DNA from 3 places in the Vibrio sp. T11.5 genome. Region 3 is predicted to be linked to each of the others. Evidence: riboswitches for the same ligand, from Rfam matches in the RefSeq annotation. Region 3 holds a riboswitch; each other region holds the start of a gene.
The links. A riboswitch is a leader RNA that binds a small molecule or an ion and turns the genes downstream of it on or off. The one in region 3 is predicted to bind thiamine pyrophosphate.
Positions count from the first base shown of each region.

Region 1: linked by a shared signal. The riboswitch ahead of thiC (phosphomethylpyrimidine synthase ThiC) and the one ahead of thiD (bifunctional hydroxymethylpyrimidine kinase/phosphomethylpyrimidine kinase) in region 3 are both predicted to bind thiamine pyrophosphate.
Region 2: linked by a shared signal. The riboswitch ahead of thiB (thiamine ABC transporter substrate binding subunit) and the one ahead of thiD (bifunctional hydroxymethylpyrimidine kinase/phosphomethylpyrimidine kinase) in region 3 are both predicted to bind thiamine pyrophosphate.

Region 1 is NZ_JAPPTP010000032.1:885-6,983, reverse strand. It holds gene OH455_RS21065 (thiazole synthase) at 1-182, opposite strand, end outside; gene thiS (sulfur carrier protein ThiS) at 188-397, opposite strand; gene OH455_RS21055 (HesA/MoeB/ThiF family protein) at 429-1,184, opposite strand; gene OH455_RS21050 (thiamine phosphate synthase) at 1,178-2,449, opposite strand; gene thiC (phosphomethylpyrimidine synthase ThiC) at 2,449-4,389, opposite strand; TPP riboswitch at 4,561-4,659, opposite strand; gene crcB (fluoride efflux transporter CrcB) at 4,728-5,111, opposite strand; gene OH455_RS21035 (multicopper oxidase family protein) at 5,222-6,099, opposite strand, start outside.
Region 2 is NZ_JAPPTP010000014.1:20,551-26,649, reverse strand. It holds gene thiP (thiamine/thiamine pyrophosphate ABC transporter permease ThiP) at 1-261, opposite strand, end outside; gene thiB (thiamine ABC transporter substrate binding subunit) at 271-1,263, opposite strand; TPP riboswitch at 1,317-1,430, opposite strand; gene OH455_RS14695 (flavin prenyltransferase UbiX) at 1,468-2,094, opposite strand; gene mpl (UDP-N-acetylmuramate:L-alanyl-gamma-D-glutamyl-meso-diaminopimelate ligase) at 2,109-3,461, opposite strand; gene fbp (class 1 fructose-bisphosphatase) at 3,776-4,789, shown strand; gene ppa (inorganic diphosphatase) at 4,946-5,473, shown strand; gene OH455_RS14675 (gamma-glutamylcyclotransferase family protein) at 5,517-5,864, opposite strand; gene tamB (autotransporter assembly complex protein TamB) at 5,885-6,099, opposite strand, start outside.
Region 3 is NZ_JAPPTP010000003.1:252,082-258,180, forward strand. It holds gene OH455_RS05610 (lactoylglutathione lyase family protein) at 1-187, shown strand, start outside; gene OH455_RS05615 (hypothetical protein) at 1,145-2,341, shown strand; TPP riboswitch at 2,691-2,788, shown strand; gene thiD (bifunctional hydroxymethylpyrimidine kinase/phosphomethylpyrimidine kinase) at 2,897-3,727, shown strand; gene OH455_RS05625 (ABC transporter ATP-binding protein) at 3,717-4,463, shown strand; gene OH455_RS05630 (ABC transporter permease) at 4,456-5,256, shown strand; gene OH455_RS05635 (ABC transporter substrate-binding protein) at 5,273-6,099, shown strand, end outside.

The sequences.
Region 1 (6,099 bases), on a different contig from region 3:
GCTTCAATTAAAGGCTGAAGAATATCATCTTGTTGATCGTGTATATCAACACGCTTCAAAGCCATAGTCGCCAGTTGTGAGCCCGACACCTTAATCGCCTGTTCCATTAGAAATTTGTTGGCGAACTTTCCAGTGCCCGTAAACAGTCGTGATTTGAATTCTCTATCTGCAATGTTAAGCATCGTTATTACCCCCCAGCCATGGCTTGAAAAAGTGAAATCGCATCGCCTTCATTGAGGCAAGTGGTTGGCCAATCACTACGCGGCACAACGGTATTGTTAATGGCAAAGACGCATCCGACTTCAGGCAGTGAAAACTGTTGAATGATATTTTTTAGGCTCGCACCTGCGCTGACACGCTGAGACTGTTCATTGATGATTATGTGTATTTCGCTCATTGCTTCACTTCTTAATTATGTAGTTTGGTTGTTATTGACTGCACACAGAACACTGCCGGTCGCGTGTAATCGTCATCACTTGCCAATTAAGTTTTAGTCCATTGAATAGGTGCAATTGGCCAATCGGAAAATCAAAATGTCCTAATGCCAATTTCTGTAATGTCGCTAAGGCTTGATAGTTGCCTAAGGTGCCGACGACAGGACCCATGATTCCATTTTCACTGCATTTGCTTGGTTTGATTAGCTCATCAAAGGGGTAGAGACATCGATAACATCCAGACTCCTTGTTCGATGAATAATCGAAGACAGCAAATTGTCCTTGCCAACCAATAGCGGCCGCGGAAACAAGCGGCTTACTTTGTTGATAGCAAACTAAGTTAATCAACTGACGCGTTTGAATATTGTCGGTACAATCTAAAACCACATCCGCTAACATCACTTCTAATGCTAATTGAGGTGCCTCTAACCGCTTGCCAATGGTGCGTATCTGCACACCTGCATTCAGCTGGTTTAACTGTTGGCGTATGGCCTCTGTTTTGGCTTTACCGAGATTGTCCTCACGATAGACAATTTGACGTTGTAGATTACTAGAATCAACATCATCATCATCGACCAACACCATTCGCCCTACTCCAGCTGCAGCTAAATACAGACTCGCTGCACTGCCCAATCCGCCACAGCCAATAATCAAAACATGCGATTGAGTAATATTTTCCTGCCCATACTCGCCAATTTCCGGCAGAGAAATCTGCCTTTGGTAACGTAGGAAATCTTGGTCACTTAGCATGCAGAAACCTCCTTCAAAACATCAACACTAATGTTTCCCCGCTCTTCGGCTGTTAACTGAGTAAAGAATTCAATCGCATGCTCCAGTGATGGCGCGTTAGTGATAGCACTCACCAGCGCCAAGCTAGTAACCCCACAATTCCATACTGAACGCGCATTGGATTGAGTAATGCCACCAATCGCGACGGTAGGTATGCCTGTCGAATTTATATAAGGCATGGTATTAACCAGCTTTTGATAGAGTGCCAGTTTCACTAGCCCTTGAGGGTTGGTTGCGATTTGTTTCGTCTGGGTGGGAAAAATATGACCCAAAGCTAGATAACTTGGATTAGTCTGTGCAACTCGAAGCAACTCATAATAACCGTGGGTCGATAACCCTAGACGCAAATTGGCTTTAGCTAATTCAGCTAAGTTGCTTTCCTCAATATCCTCTTGACCTAGATGAACACCATAAGCCTGATGTTTAATTGCTAGGCGCCAGTGATCATTGACAAAAACCTGAGCATCATGTCGACGACCAAGTGCAACCGCATCTTTAACTTGTTGCTCCAAATCATTTGCCAGTGGGTCTTTAATTCTCAACTGAACAGTTTTGACACCACTTTCTAAAAGCTTCTTGACCCATTCAACGCTATCAACAACTGGGTAAAGCCCTAAATCACATTTAGATACGGATGGAAATGCCAATTGGTTACCTGATTTAATCCAGTCAGCGCTAATTCCTAGTCGGTGATCTTCGAGAACAGGGGATGGAAAATCGATAATGTTCTCCGCCCATGTTTCACGTGAAACATTCACCATGGCTCGTGAAAGTGTAAGAGCATCTTCAAGTGTAAATGCCAAGCTGATGAGGGTAACAACCCATGCAAAGTGACGTTTACGATCAAACTCTGATTGATTGACTGAACTCGCTAACGCACATACTTGATCACGACTAGGGTCTAGCCAGATATCTAGTACCTGATTTACATCTAAGACATCAATGTAAGCGTGAGATGAAGCTATTATGGACCTAGATGGCTTGATAGTGATCCCAGAGCAATACTCGATAAAGTACGTGCATTCATGGCCCACCACAACGGACTCCACTAAATCTGTAGCCAACTTTGTCCATTCTGAGCCATGAGATATTTGAACTGTTTGAGCTGGACTGACGCCCAGCTCAATGTTTTGTATCTCGAAACCTTTTTCCTTGGCCAGCTGTAAGCATTGCTCAATTTCAGGTTTGACATCAGCTAACGCTGTTGGAATAAGGATCTTTGCCATTACTCCTCCGTTACAGCCGTAGCAGCGGGATGGTAAAGCTCTGAGCCCGTGTCACGAAACTCCTTCGACTTCTGACGCATACCTTCAAGTGGATCATCCAACATTTTGACACTGATCGCTTGGTCCGCTGCTACTTGCTCAGTATCTTTGGCGTATTCACGCACTTCTTGTGAGATCTTCATTGAGCAGAATTTTGGACCACACATAGAGCAGAAATGGGCGACTTTACCCGATTCTTGAGGCAGGGTTTCATCATGGAAAGCACGTGCAGTATCAGGATCGAGCGCAAGGTTAAACTGGTCTTCCCAACGGAACTCAAATCGTGCTTTTGATAGTGCATTATCGCGCACTTGTGCTCCTGGGTGCCCTTTAGCTAAGTCGGCAGCGTGCGCGGCAAGTTTATAGGTAATCAGCCCAGTTTTTACGTCTTCTTTATTAGGCAGGCCTAAGTGTTCTTTTGGGGTCACATAACACAGCATTGCACACCCGTACCAACCGATCATCGCCGCACCAATACCTGATGTAATGTGGTCATAGCCCGGAGCAATATCTGTGGTTAGAGGGCCGAGCGTATAGAAAGGGGCTTCATGACAATGCTCTAGCTGCTCTTCCATGTTCTCTTTAATCATATGCATTGGCACATGTCCTGGGCCTTCAATGATCACCTGAACATCATACTCCCATGCGATCTTTGTAAGCTCTCCAAGGGTGCGTAATTCTGCAAACTGGGCTTCATCATTTGCATCGGCGACAGAGCCAGGACGCAGGCCATCACCAAGCGAAAGCGCCACATCGTATTTAGCACAGATTTCACAGATCTCGCGGAAGTTGGTATAGAGGAAGCTTTCCTGATGATGAGCAAGACACCATTTAGCAATGATAGAGCCACCGCGTGAAACAATGCCTGTCACGCGTTTGGCTGTCATAGGTACATAGCGAAGGAGTAAGCCCGCATGGATAGTAAAGTAATCGACGCCCTGCTCCGCTTGCTCAATTAAAGTGTCGCGCATCACCTCCCAATTGAGGTTTTCAGCAACGCCGTTCACTTTCTCCAATGCTTGATACATAGGTACTGTACCAATTGGGACAGGGCTATTACGCAGAATCCATTCGCGAGTCTCGTGAATATTACGACCAGTAGACAAGTCCATCACTGTATCGCCCCCCCAACGTGTCGACCAAACCAGCTTTTCAACTTCTTCCTCAATTGATGAGGTCACAGAGGAGTTACCAATGTTGGCGTTTACCTTCACAAGAAAGTTACGACCAATGATCATAGGCTCAGATTCTGGGTGATTGATGTTTGAAGGGATAATGGCACGACCCTCGGCGACTTCTTTTCGCACGAATTCAGCGCTGATTTCATCGGGAAGATTGGCACCAAAACTTTGCCCAGGGTGCTGCTGATTGAGAACCTGATCCCGATACTTTGCTCGGCCCATATTTTCGCGTAATGCAATGTACTCCATCTCAGGTGTGATAATACCTTTGCGGGCATAGTGCAGCTGAGTAACGCATTGGCCATCTTTCGCACGGCGGATGCGTGGCAAGTTGCCATATCGAAGCTCATCGAGCGTTTCATCTTTCAATCGCTGCTTGGTGTATACAGAGCTGACATCATCGAGTACTTCTGTATCGCTACGTTTTTCTATCCATTCCTCTCTCAGTTTAGGTAAGCCACTGTACAGGTCTATTTTATGCGTAGGATCGGTATAGACGCCTGAAGTATCATAAACACGTACTGGCTCATTTGGCTCAAAAATTGGAGAGTCTTTGGTACCCCCAATCAAACTATCTGCGAGAGATATTTCGCGCATCGGGACACGAATGTCAGGGCGTGAACCCTCAACGTATACTTTGCGAGAATTTGGGTACGGTTGTACAGAAAGAGAATCAATGAACTGTTTTGCTTCCAGTCTCGCTTGCTTGCGACTCGACATAGCATTTTTCCTTGCTTTGTTATTCTAGATAAAAAGATTTTGGATAAAAATGCTTGGCGGATAGATGCGACAAGAGGAGTCAAAATCCAGGTGATGCGACTAGAGTGTTAACTAATGATCACCGAAACAACTTCGACTATTTGATAGATGCACCCAGAGAGAACTCTGGTGTAGGTATCGTCTCTTGTTCCCTTCGCAGGTGTTAGCCTGATCAGGTTCAACGGATCCCGAATTAACGGTCTCAGCCTTATGGCACTCCGACAAGTAAAATCAGTATATAAAAACGGCCTGGTGAAACCAAGCCGAGCTGTCTATTTTTAGAACAATTTTATCAAGTATTAGCTTTTGATCAGAATTTGAAAGCCAATCCAAGCCGCCGATATACTCAAGACAACATTGAGCAGTACATTTAGCCCCATCTTGAAAAATGCACCTTGTTGCATAAGAAGTACATTATCCATGGAAAAGGTTGAGAAGGTGGTCAGTGCGCCAAGGAAGCCTAGGCCGATGATTTGACGCCATGGTTCGGTGGCCAACACTTCATTTTCAAAAGCGGCAATCAACAAGCCCATAATAAATGAACCCACAACGTTGACCGTGAGCGTACCATAGGGGAAACCTCGCCCGAGTAATACCGCGCAAAATTCTGAAACCAAGTATCGTGAGCATGCACCAAAGGCACCACCTAATGCGATAAATCCAAGTATAGAAAGTTGTCCCATGGTTCCTCCTGTCACATTCTGCCGTATTGTATCTGGAATAAGGCTATTTTCGAATCAAAATCGCAACACATTATCTCAAATTAATTTTGAAATTTAAAAAGTTACAGGAGTCACTTTACCTCGATGTAACCCATTAGTCCGGTTTTCATGTGTTCAATGACGTGGCAGTGATACATCCAGCGCCCTGGATTATCGGCAACAAACGCCGCTTTGGCTCTACCGTTTTTACCTAGTAGTACGGTATCGGTATGGAACGGTTCAGCAATCTTTTTACCGTCCATTTCCAGAACAGTGAATGTATGACCATGAATATGAATTGGGTGGTGATATTGGGTAACGTTCTTCAAATCAAATATATAAGTTTTACCGTACTCGAGCGTCGCCAACGGAGCCGGGATGTTATCTTTACTCATGCCTTCCCACGCTCTCTTATTGGTTAACCAGAACTTGGGCATAGCTTTACCATCTTTACTCGTTGGAGTAACCGCTCCCTCCCACTCAAAAACAAAGTCAATTTCCTCAGCATTAGCCAAATCAAGCTGGGGCACTGGATTCAATGGTAACTTGGGCAACAGCTGAGACTCAGGCAAAGAGGAATCGACAACTTCGAATTCACACAAAGGAAATGGGAAACGCCCCTTCATTTGACGAACATAGACACGTTCGCCAGCTTGAGGAGCAATAAGACCTATATCAACCCTCATTCCTGGGCCAACTTTATGCTGATATAGCTTATAGGGCGTTTTTACGGGGTTACCATCGATAGCGATGACCCATGCCTCAGCACCTTCCACTACAATCGGGTAGGTAATGGTATTATCGACGTTGGCGATTCGTAACCGTGTTGTTGCTCTGGTCTTGAGTTGGTAAATCGGCTCATGTACTCCATTCACACTGCTCCACTCCCCTGGAGTGCCCATTCGCGCGCTCATACGCGGGATCATTAAGTCTTTCCACTGGCCTTGTTTATCGAGGTGCCAGTGCTTGA
Region 2 (6,099 bases), on a different contig from region 3:
CAACTTAAGCAATAATGACTTACCAGGAAAGTTACGCCGAGATAAAGCATGCGCTAAAGGAACCGCTAAACCAACACTGAGCAGAGTCGACAGAAACGATTGGTAAAAGCTGAACTTGGTCACATACCGATAGTAAGGGTCTGACCAAACCTGAGCGATATTCAGGGATGGGGCCGCAACTAATAAAGCACCGAGAGCAGAAACAACAAAGGCCGAGATAGCTATCGCGACCCAGAGTCCCAATTGTGGAATACTACGCAAAGCGTCTCCTTAAAAGGTTAAGGCACTTTGCCACTCACGTATCCAAGCTTTTCGGTTTTGGGCTACTTCTTCTGCGCTAAAACTCAATGCTTTTTCAGGTACCGTCAGTGTCTCAAAACCTTCAGGCAATGCGACTTCTGTCACTGGGTACATCCAGTTACCCATTGGCATCAAAGACTGAAAATCATCGCTAAGGATAAACGTCATAAATTCATCGGCTAACTTTTCGTTTTTCGATGCTTTGACTTTAGCCGCAACTTCAACCTGAGTGTAATGGCCTTCAGAAAAGTCAGCCGCTGCGTATTGGCTGTCGCTTTCTGCGATCAGGTGATATGCCGGTGAGGTGGTGTAAGACAACACCATGTCTGACTCACCTTCAAGGAACATAGAGTAAGCCTCAGACCAACCTTTCGTGACAGTGACGGTTTTCTTAGCCAGTAGCTTCCAAGCGGGTACAACATCATCACCATAAACAGATTTCATCCACAACATCAGACCTTGACCCGGTGTTGAGGTGCGTGGATCCTGATAAATCACTTTCAGATCATTCCGAGATTCCACCAGTTCTTTAAGACTCTTTGGTGGATTGGTTAGCTTTTCTTTGTTGTAAACAAACGCAAAGTACCCGAAGTCATACGGCACAAAAGTACTGTCTTCCCAACCATTGGGCAATTTTACTGATTTGGTATCGACATTATGCTCAGCAAGCAAACCTGTTTTCTGTGCTTCCGCCATTAGATTGTTGTCCAAACCTAACACAATATCCGCTTTGCTGTTGTCCCCTTCGAGACGCAGGCGGTTAAGAATAGAGACACCATCATCAAGAGCAACAAAATTGACATCACAACCGCAATGCGCTTCAAAAGCGGCTGCCACTTTCGGGCCGGGGCCCCAATCCGCGGCAAAAGAATCGTAGGTATAAACGGTAAGGGTGTTATCTGCTGCCAATGCAGAAAAAGATGTCAGTGTGGTAACGGCGATGGTGCTTAAAGTGGTTTTCACTGCTCGCTCTCTCCTTGGTTGAGCGGCACAGGTTTGAGGAAACATTGGCAGGGCAAATGTTCAGACTCAATTCCTACGCCAGCATTATCTGGTTCAGGTACACGGGTCCTGGGCTTTGCCCAATCTCAGCTTCATCTGTGCGATGAATAGCTCCCCGATGAGTGTCGGCTGAATTGTAATCGTAATGTTATCAATTGGCCAGAATTAAGCGCGCTGGTCATATCCCCAACGCGGAACAAGCCCCTGTTCAACATTAAGATGATCGAGAACCCTCGCCACCATAAAGTCGACCAGATCTTCAATAGACTTAGGTTGATGGTAGAAGCCCGGTGCCGCAGGCATAATGGTGACGCCCATCTGCGACAATTTATGCATATTTTCTAGATGCAACGTCGAGAACGGTGTTTCACGGACGACCAGCAGCAATTGCCCACGTTCTTTCATCACCACATCAGCCGCACGCTCGATGAGATTGTCGGACATACCATGTGCGATGGCAGCGACACTGCCTGCAGAACAAGGACACACGACCATCTGTTTTGGCGCCGCAGACCCGGAAGCCACTGGAGAGAACCAGTCGTCTTTACCATAGACAACCAACTTCTCGGAATCACAATTAAGGTGTGCGACCAATGCTTGTTGGGCGGAATCTGGGTTCGCTGGCAATTTCATATCATGCTCAGTTGCTAACACAACTCGAGCCGCTGACGATATCAGCAGATGTACCTGATAGCCGGCGGCTAGCAGACATTCAAGCAATCTAAGCCCATACGGTGCGCCTGAAGCCCCCGTAAAAGCGAGTGTAATTGCTTTGTTTTTCTCATTATTCATACTACTACATTAATCTATTCGGCGAGTTTAGCCAGCAGCTTGTCGTGGATGCCTTCAAACCCACCATTGCTCATCACCAGAATTTGATCGCCCGGTTGAGCCTGTTCAGTCAGCATCTGCACTAACGCATCAACACTGTCTGACACATAAGCCGATTGCTGACACTGCTGGGCAATGTCCTCGACAGACCATTCAATACTATCTGGTTGATAAAGGAAAACTACATCGGCCTGAGCAAGGGAAGCCGCCAATGTTTCTTTGTGCACGCCACGTTTCATCGTCGCACTACGAGGTTCAAGTACTGCTAGGATACGTTGTTGGCCGACCTTATTACGCAATCCACCCACAGTAAGTTCAATCGCCGTAGGATGATGAGCGAAGTCATCGTAAACCGTAACCTGATTCACTTCACCTTTTAGTTCAAGTCGACGTTTGGTATTGATGAATTTCGCCAGCGACTGACAGGCTAAATCTGGAGTTACACCCACATGACGGGCTGCTGCGATGGCCATCAAAGCATTGTCGACGTTATGATCACCCACCAGATCCCACTTCACAGTACCGACGGCTTCCCCTTGGAAGAAAACGGTGAATATTGAACCATCGGCGACTTGTTTCTCCGCTCGCCAATCACCTTGTTCACCGCTGAACTCCGTTTCGCTCCAGCAGCCACGCTGTAATACATCGCCAATTGCTGAATCTTCTTGCGGAGCAAGGATTCGACCGTTCCCCGGCACGGTTCTGACTAAGTGATGGAATTGGCGCTTGATCGCTTCCAGATCATCGAAGATATCCGCATGATCAAACTCCAAATTGTTCATCACTAACGTACGAGGATGGTAATGCACGAACTTAGAACGCTTATCGAAAAAAGCACTATCGTATTCATCAGCTTCCACGACAAAAAACATACTTTCGCCCAAACGTGCTGAAACACCGAAGTTGCCCAAGACACCACCGACAAGAAAGCCAGGTTGGTAGCCACAATCTTCTAAAATCCACGCCAGCATGCTGGAAGTGGTCGTTTTTCCATGAGTTCCAGAGACAGCCAGCACCCAACGGTCATGGAGAAGAAACTCCTGCAGCCACTGTGGGCCTGAGGTGTATCTCAGATTACTGTTCAATACATGTTCGACACAGGGATTACCTCGACTCATCGCGTTTCCAATCACAACGAGATCAGGTGCAGGAACAAGCTGAGAAGGGTCAAATCCTTCAATTATTTCAATACCTTGAGATTCCAACAATGTACTCATTGGTGGATAAACGTTGGCGTCACTCCCCGTCACTTTATGACCCAATTGACGAGCTAAAACCGCAGCACCTCCCATAAATGTGCCACAAATTCCCAAGATATGAATATGCATAAACAACCTTCTCCAAGGCGAAAACTGAGCTGACATTATGGCGATTATACGCAGAAAAGCGAACTACTTTGCTCACTGTTTTACGTCACACGAGCGCAAATGATTGCGTGTTATGCGCGTTATCCAACTCGTATGGTTTCAAACAAGCAGATGAAAACTGTTATCAAGTCGACAAATAAAACGAGATCTCAGTCAGTTAGTTCATTACCAATAAAAAGATCTAACTCTTAAACTAGGCTTAGGCGAAATTTAAGATCCGTCAGAGTTCATCATCGCCTATCCCCTACTATATTGAAGCGACTAAAGGAAAAATCATGTCTGGAATGCGCACCCTTGGCGAGTTCATTGTTGAGAAACAAGCGGACTTCCCCCACGCTAGCGGTGATCTATCATCCCTACTTTCTTCTATCCGACTTGCTGCAAAAATCGTTAACCGCGAGATCAACGCTGCTGGTCTTGGTGACATTACCGGTGCAGTCGGTACAGAGAACGTACAGGGTGAAGACCAGCAGAAGCTGGATGTTTACGCGAATGAAAAGTTTAAAGCAGCGCTAGAAGCCCGTGATCAGGTTTGTGGTGTAGCCAGTGAAGAAGAAGACGAAGCCGTTGCGTTCAATAAAGAGTTGAACAAAAACGCGAAATACGTGGTTCTGATGGATCCGTTAGATGGCTCTTCAAACATCGATGTCAACGTGTCTGTCGGTACCATCTTCTCTATTTACCGTCGTGTATCGCCTATCGGTACTCCACCGACAGAAGAAGATTTCCTTCAACCCGGCCATAAACAGGTTGCGGCAGGTTACGTGATTTACGGCTCTTCAACCATGTTGGTTTACACAACTGGTAAGGGCGTTAATGGTTTTACCTACGATCCATCTTTGGGCACATTCTGCCTGTCTCATGAAAACATGATGATCCCGGAAGATGGAACGATTTACTCAATCAACGAAGGTAACTACATCCGTTTCCCAATGGGTGTCAAGAAGTACATCAAATACTGTCAGGAAAATGAACCGAGCGAGCAGCGTCCTTACACGTCACGCTATATCGGTTCACTGGTCGCCGATTTTCATCGCAACCTGCTTAAAGGTGGTATCTACCTCTACCCAAGTACACAAAGCCATCCAAACGGTAAACTACGTTTACTTTACGAGTGTAACCCAATGGCATATATCATTGAGCAAGCTGGTGGTGTCGCGTCTGATGGTAAGACTCGTATCATGGATCTAAAGCCGACTGAATTGCACCAACGTGTACCTTTCTTTGTTGGCTCAAAAAACATGGTTAAAAAAGTGGAACAGTTCTTGGAACGTCACCCAGAAGATTAAGTGCGAAGGCGCTTTCGGCGCCTTTTTCACATTTTCTTGAGCAAAATCTCGCCTTAGTTGGTTTACATAAAACCGAGTTTAGCAGTAAGGTATTGCGGTCTTATATTCAAGCCCGTGTGCCTCACTGAGGTACAAACTAAAAAAGGAACTTTCTTAATGAGTTTAAACAACGTACCAGCAGGTAAGTCTCTTCCTGATGATCTCTATGTCGTGATTGAAATCCCTGCTAATGCGGATCCAATCAAATATGAAGTAGACAAAGATTCAGGTGCTGTGTTCGTCGACCGCTTTATGTCTGCACCTATGTTCTACCCATGTAACTACGGTTATGTAAATCACACTTTGTCTCTAGACGGAGATCCAGTAGACGTTCTGGTTCCAACACCGCACCCTCTGATGCCTGGTTCAGTGATCCGCTGCCGTCCTGTCGGTGTTCTAAAAATGACGGATGAGTCTGGTGAAGACGCGAAAGTAGTAGCGGTCCCACACACTAAATTGTCCAAAGAATACGATCACATCAAAGACGTAAACGACCTGCCTGAGCTACTGAAAGCACAGATCACGCATTTCTTTGAGCGTTACAAAGAGCTTGAGTCTGGCAAGTGGGTAAAAGTCGACGGTTGGGAAAACGTAGAATCTGCTCGTAAAGAGATTCTTGAGTCTTACGAACGCGCACAGAAATAATAAAAAAGAGCCAGCAATGCTGGCTTTTTTATATCACTGAACGCTAGACCCGCTGGCACCAGTCACCTGAAGAAATAATGGTATCAAGTTTGCTGCCATCTTGGTAAAGGTATATCCAAGCTTCACCGAAGGGGGTTTCAATTTTCTCACGGCGATACTCAATAGGAACATCCTCAAGTTGATCGACTTTAGATAGTGTCAGCCCATCAATCAAATACACTTCCCCAAGAATCGACCCATGACCCTCAATAACCGCTGGATATGATCCAAGATCATATAGTGCGTAGTTAGGAAGCGTTTCAAAATGACCTAAGCATTGGGAGCCAACCAAATAATCATGGTTACTTTCTCCCTGACGTAGGGTTCCATATACAAAGAGTAAATGCTGCATCCTGCCACCTAACTTGACGATCAATTGAATTCAAATTGATACAGCAGATCGACTGCGCTGTCCAGACCTGATACAGCCTCAACATATAAATCTTGCATCAGTCGATAACGCACCGTAAATTCGCCCACAGAGTCAAAGATACCCACGCCATATTTGACCTGCAGACCCGGTAGAACGTAACCGCTCACGGTTACTTGTGAATCATCACCAGACCCAGAAGTATCCAACTGAAGAT
Region 3 (6,099 bases):
TAATGTCGAAGAGCTGGCAGAGAAAATCGTTGCCGCAGGCGGTAAGAAGCGTATGAAAGCTCCTCGTTACTATTACCCTGGTGAGAAGCCTTACCGTATGATCTACATGGAAGACCCGTTCGGCAACATTCTAGAAATCTACTCTCACAGTTACGAACTGCATTACTCAGCAGGCGCTTATCAGTAAGTGAATGAGTGACATGGGCTGAACCCGCAATAGACGATGGGTTCACTTTCATGGTTTATTGAGTACGGGGCGATTTCATCGTTGATGTGAGGTCGTCCTGATTTACCTATTTAGGCGAGAAATCAATAACAGCGATTGTCAGTACCACCTCCTACCACAAATGATGCATATCCCCCTGTATAACCTCTCGCAAAACTAGGCGCTCGTAACGTCATGAGGTTGCATGTCTGCGAACGCGTTGTCAGACAGCAAGCGTCAACCAGTTGCGAGTCGCAATAGGCAAGTTTCGTCAAACATTTTGTTTTGCGTTTAAAGTTCACCTTGCTTTGTTAGCAATACGATTAACTCCTTGGTTAATCATACAGGTGGCTGGTTACTTAGGACCGATTTTACCTATTGTACTCAAAATGCGTCTTCCGAATATCACTGATGGTTATGTCATTTATTTTTTGATAAAAAACTAGCGGTTCCCATCTTCTTCTGACTGAGTGATTTATTGTAAGAAATTGTTATTATAAATAATCAATAATCTTTACATTTCATTTTCAAAATTTAGGACCTAAATCATATTTTTAGGTGTTTTTAATGATTTGTATGTTTAATTTTAAAACAAACAGTAGTTGGGTGGTTATTATTATTTAACGGAATGAAAATGGTAAGATGTCTTATTTAAGTGTTTGATTTTAAATTTAATTTACAGTTCTTATAATGGCTTGCTGATCACGATAAGTTTTTTTTACTATTAAACCATGCTAGGTTATTACCTCATAGTCTAAAGTAACCCATAAACAATGGCTCGACTATCGATCTATTCTTATACAAATAGATGAATGTTGTTTATGAACGTTTGCATTTATTAGAGTCTTTATACTTTTGCTTATTAATAGCGCAATTTGCTATGTGCTAGATACAAGCATTAACCCAACATAGAAGTATCGATTAGATAAGGAATAAACAATGGAAATTGGTGGTTACGATGAATATCGTTATGAGCAATTAAGGTCTGTCGGAGTCGGGAATCTAGCCAAGAGACTCAAATACCTGAAAATCAACGAAGCTGCAGAGAAAGAGTGTATGGATGCTCTTTTGCAAATGGCGATGAATATAACCCAGGCTTCATACAGACAGCATTGCCGTAACAACAGTCCTACTGAGTGGATCAATATGTTGAGAGGTTTTGTCAACCAGTTTAAAGTTGCGCAAAGTATGCGTCATACTTGGTCTCTACCTCAGAGTATCCGCTCGAAAGTCAACCAACATGAAGCGCAGGCTTTGGTAAGACAAATGGAGATGGTGACAGCACTTTCTTTTTATACGTTCAACTCCAGTTCTCTTAATACAGGAATGACGGGTTACACTACGAAAGGAAAAAGGCTCGATGACAGTGCGGTTAATGTCTGGAACTCGTATAAAGAGTGGAGACAAAACTCAACATCACATGTAGACGTGCCCGTTTATCGTCAAATTACTGTACCAAATCCTCAAAATTCTGCTTGGTGGAAGTATGCCAATGATATTGTCAATGGTAGAAACCCTAAAGGGCCTGCGGGCACTATTAAAAGCAGTCGTTACTTATCATGCAGTTTTCACAAAGGCTTTATAGAGGGCGCTTGTTTCCCTGTTTACAAAAACACCGAGGGTATTCTGAACTTTATTATTCGTCGTGCTCAAGGTGTCAATATCAGTGCCTTTAGTGGCTACAATAGTACCAACCTCGCGAGTCGATTAGATAATACTGCCGTCAGGACGTTGAACATCACCGACACTTCGGTCAAAACGGTTTCTGACTATGAGAAAAAGTACGTTAATGAAGTGATCGAGCAAAGTAAAACCCTCATTTTTGAATACCGCCGTATCAATAAGATGAAGCAAGGGTATGAAAATTTGGCAAAACTAATGGGGCTCAAAAGCAATGATTCTGCGATTGCGGTTCAAGCAGAATTTTTATTGCCTCCTTCTGCACAGCTGTCCGTGGATAGGATAGTGAAAAAACCAGCCTATCCAGGTGCTGCCAATGTTCCAGTATTGGAAGTGCATTGTACGTATGTAAGAAGCACAGAAAAATCTAATGGTTTACCTCAAGTACTGGCACCAAGTGATCAGTCGATGTTCTTGGGACCAATCAATCTTTACCCTGCTCAGCAAGTTCACTAGAGTGTTGCGAGCGTCTTCAGCAGATTGAGGGCGTTTTTCGTCTCTTCGTGGTTCCGTTAATCCTCGCCCGAGCTGGGCGGGGATCCCATATCTAAGGTGTGACAGTAGTAGCGTCTAGCTTTCCACACCATCTCTCAACTTTTCCTCACTGCATTACCACCAATGCAGGAGCGTGCCATCAGCACTATAGACTCCGTAATTGGATTACCTTGCAAGATGAATAACATCAAACCTGTCATCGCCATTCAACAGTCAGATTCGAACAGGTAACAGAGGATCTAACTAGCCATGATAGCGCTTTTTGTAAATTAACGAGTGCATTCGCTTTTTAATTACTGTTATTATCATCGGGAAATAGTCGGGGAGCCTTAGGGCTGAGATCGCATTGCGAGACCCGTAGAACCTGATTCAGTTAGCACTGACGTAGGGAACTATTCGCACCAATGCTTGAGTATGCTCATTCTGGTGCACTCGCTTTTTATGATTCGATCTTCCCTTTATTGATCACTTCATGTTTGGCTGAGAGTTCCTGTACGTCTTGTAATAGGAGCACCCATGCCACAATCACAAGACACACCACCCATAGTATTAACCATCGCAGGATCTGATAGCGGTGGTGGCGCTGGTATTCAAGCGGACATTAAAGCCATATCTGCGACTGGCAGTTACGCGTGTTCTGTCATTACGGCCATTACCTCACAAAATACGCTTGGCGTAAGCGCAATTCACCCTATTCCTCTGGAGCATATTGAAAGTCAGCTTGACGCCGTGTTTACGGACCTCAATGTGGTTGCGGTTAAAGTCGGAATGTTGGCTGACGCGCGGATCATTAAGGTCGTTGCGGACAAAATTAGACAGTACAAGCCTGCTCATCTGGTGGTTGATCCTGTGATGGTCGCCACCAGTGGCGATCTTCTGCTGGAGCAGTCGGCGATTAGCACATTAAAAGAGCAACTGATCCCGATGGCGGATCTGATCACCCCCAACCTTCCGGAAGGGGCGGCTTTGATTGATGGTGTTGTGCCGGAAAATGAAGATCAGATGGGTAATATGATCGAAGCATTGCGCGCGCTCGGTGCCAAAGCGGTTTTGCTTAAAGGGGGGCATCTAGAAAAAGATGACAACAGCAATGATTTGCTGATCTTAGCGCAAACGAGTGAGCTTTTGAGTGCCAAACGATTCCCGACGAAAAACACTCATGGAACAGGCTGCACCTTATCTTCAGCGATTGCCTCTTATCTTGCGCAGGGCAATAGGCTGCACAAAGCCGTGTATCTAGGTAAACAATACATCTCCCAGGCCATCGCTCATGCTGATGAACTCAATGTTGGCAGGGGGCATGGGCCGGTCCATCACTTTTTCTGTGGCCACATCAATGTTCGCTGAGCCGATTGGGATCGAGATTCAACGTGCAAGCTTGCAGTACACGGATAATCTGGCTCCGACATTGGCGCACTTTTCTATGTCGATACCTGCTGGGCAGTGGACGTGTATTTTGGGACGCAGTGGCTGCGGGAAAACTACCTTGCTGCGTTATCTGTCAGGTCTGTTGAACGACAAAGCGCACTGGACCGGAGAACTGACTCTCAGTCATAGCCAAGCACTGCAAGGTCAAATCGCTTACATGGCACAACAAGACCTGCTGCTACCATGGTTCAATGTCCTGGATAATGTTTGCCTGAGTAGTAAGTTTGGCAGCGCTCAACCTGACAGGAATCGAGCGCTGCGGTTGCTGGAGCAAGTCGGGTTATCGGATCAAGCGGCGGCTATGCCCGTACAGTTGTCAGGTGGTATGCGTCAACGTGTGGCGTTGGCTCGTACGTTAATGCAAGACAAACCCGTGGTACTCATGGATGAGCCTTTTTCTGCGCTAGATGCAGTGACGAGACATAAATTGCAGACATTGGCCGCTGAGCTATTGCGTGGCAAAACGGTGGTGCTGATCACCCATGACCCGCAAGAAGCGATTCGACTGGCCGACGCTCTGTACATCCTCCGCGGTCAACCTGCTTATGCTGAATCACATGAGGTTCCAACCACTCAACCGCCTCGTGTCATAGATGCAGAATGTGCGCAATTGCAGCAGAACATTCTCAATTCGTTGGAGGATGATTATGAGTGATATGGCTCAGTTTGACGCCATTCAGCGCGATGTAGTGAAAAAGGAGCGTATAACGCACCCTGCACTCCGGTTGACGATCAGTGCTGCGATTATTGTCGGGCTTTGGCAGTTAGTGGTGGTGGTGTTTGATATGCCAAGCTTTATTTTCCCTGCGCCGCTTGACGTGTTTGAGCGCCTCATCAGCCGCTTTGATGTATTGATGAAACATACGCTAGTGACTGGTCAAGAAATTGTGTTGGGTCTGTTACTTGGCTTGTCGATGGGGCTGTTCTTTGCTTTACAGATGCTGTTGTTTAAACCGCTCAAGCGCTGGTTATTGCCGATTCTGATTGCCAGTCAGGCGATTCCTGTGTTCGCGATTGCACCTGTCCTGATGCTGTGGCTTGGCTACGGTATCGCATCAAAGGTCGTGATGGCGGCGATCATTATTTTCTTCCCCGTGACCACGTGTTGCTACGACGGTTTGAGAAACACGCCGACAGGCTATCTTGACCTAGCAAAAACCATGCGGGCGAGCAAATGGCAAATGCTGAAAAACATTCAACTCCCAGCGGCTCTACCCACTCTGGCTTCCGGTATACGTGTCGCTGTGGTCATTGCACCTATTGGCGCGGTTGTCGGAGAGTGGGTAGGTTCCAGTGAAGGTTTGGGTTACCTGATGCTGCAAGCTAATGCGCGCATGATCATTGATGAGATGTTTGCGGCGCTGTTTATTCTGGCTTTGTTGTCTGTCTCGCTCTTCTTCATCACCGATAAATTACTTAAGAAACTGATTCCTTGGGAAAATCAATAAAAGAAAGGACACTCCCGTGAAAACAAAAAAAATACTCAGTGCAGTGGCACTACTTTGCTCAACATTTTCTGCTCAATCGCTGGCGGAAGAGAAAAAACTCACTCTGATGCTGGATTGGTTTGTTAACCCGAACCATGGCCCAATCGTGATTGCGAAAGAGCGTGGATATTTCAAGCAGCAAGGCATTGACGTTGATATTCAAGAACCCGCTGACCCAAGCACGCCACCTAAGCTGGTGGCTGCTGGCAAAGTTGATCTGGCGATCACTTATCAACCAAGTCTGACTATCGATGTTGCTGCAGGTTTGCCGCTTATTCGTTCTGCAACGCTAATCGCGACGCCACTCAACACGCTGATGGTGTTAGATAACGGTAAGAACGACAATCTGGCCGACCTGAAAGGTAAGAAAATCGGTATTGCCATCGCAGGCAATGAAGAAGCCACTATTGGTACTATGCTGGCGCAAGACGGTGTGAAGTTCGCCGATGTGGATATCATCAATGTGGGCTGGGCGCTCTCTTCTTCTCTGGCATCAGGAAAAGTCGATGCGATCTGGGGTGGTCTACGCAACTTTGAAACCAACCAGCTCGCGCTCGAAGGCTACAAAGCGAAAGCCTTTTTCCCTGAAGAACACGGTGTTCCGGCTTACGACGAACTGGTGTTTGTGGCCAATGCCAAAACGTATGATGCAGAGGCTATCAAAGCTTTCAACAAAGCGCTTGAGCAAGCCACAACTTACATAGTCAATCACCCACAAGCGTCGTGGAAGGAGTTTGTTGCTTACGCGCCAGACACCCTCAACAATGAACTTAATCAACGAGCTTGGAACGATACGTTAACTCG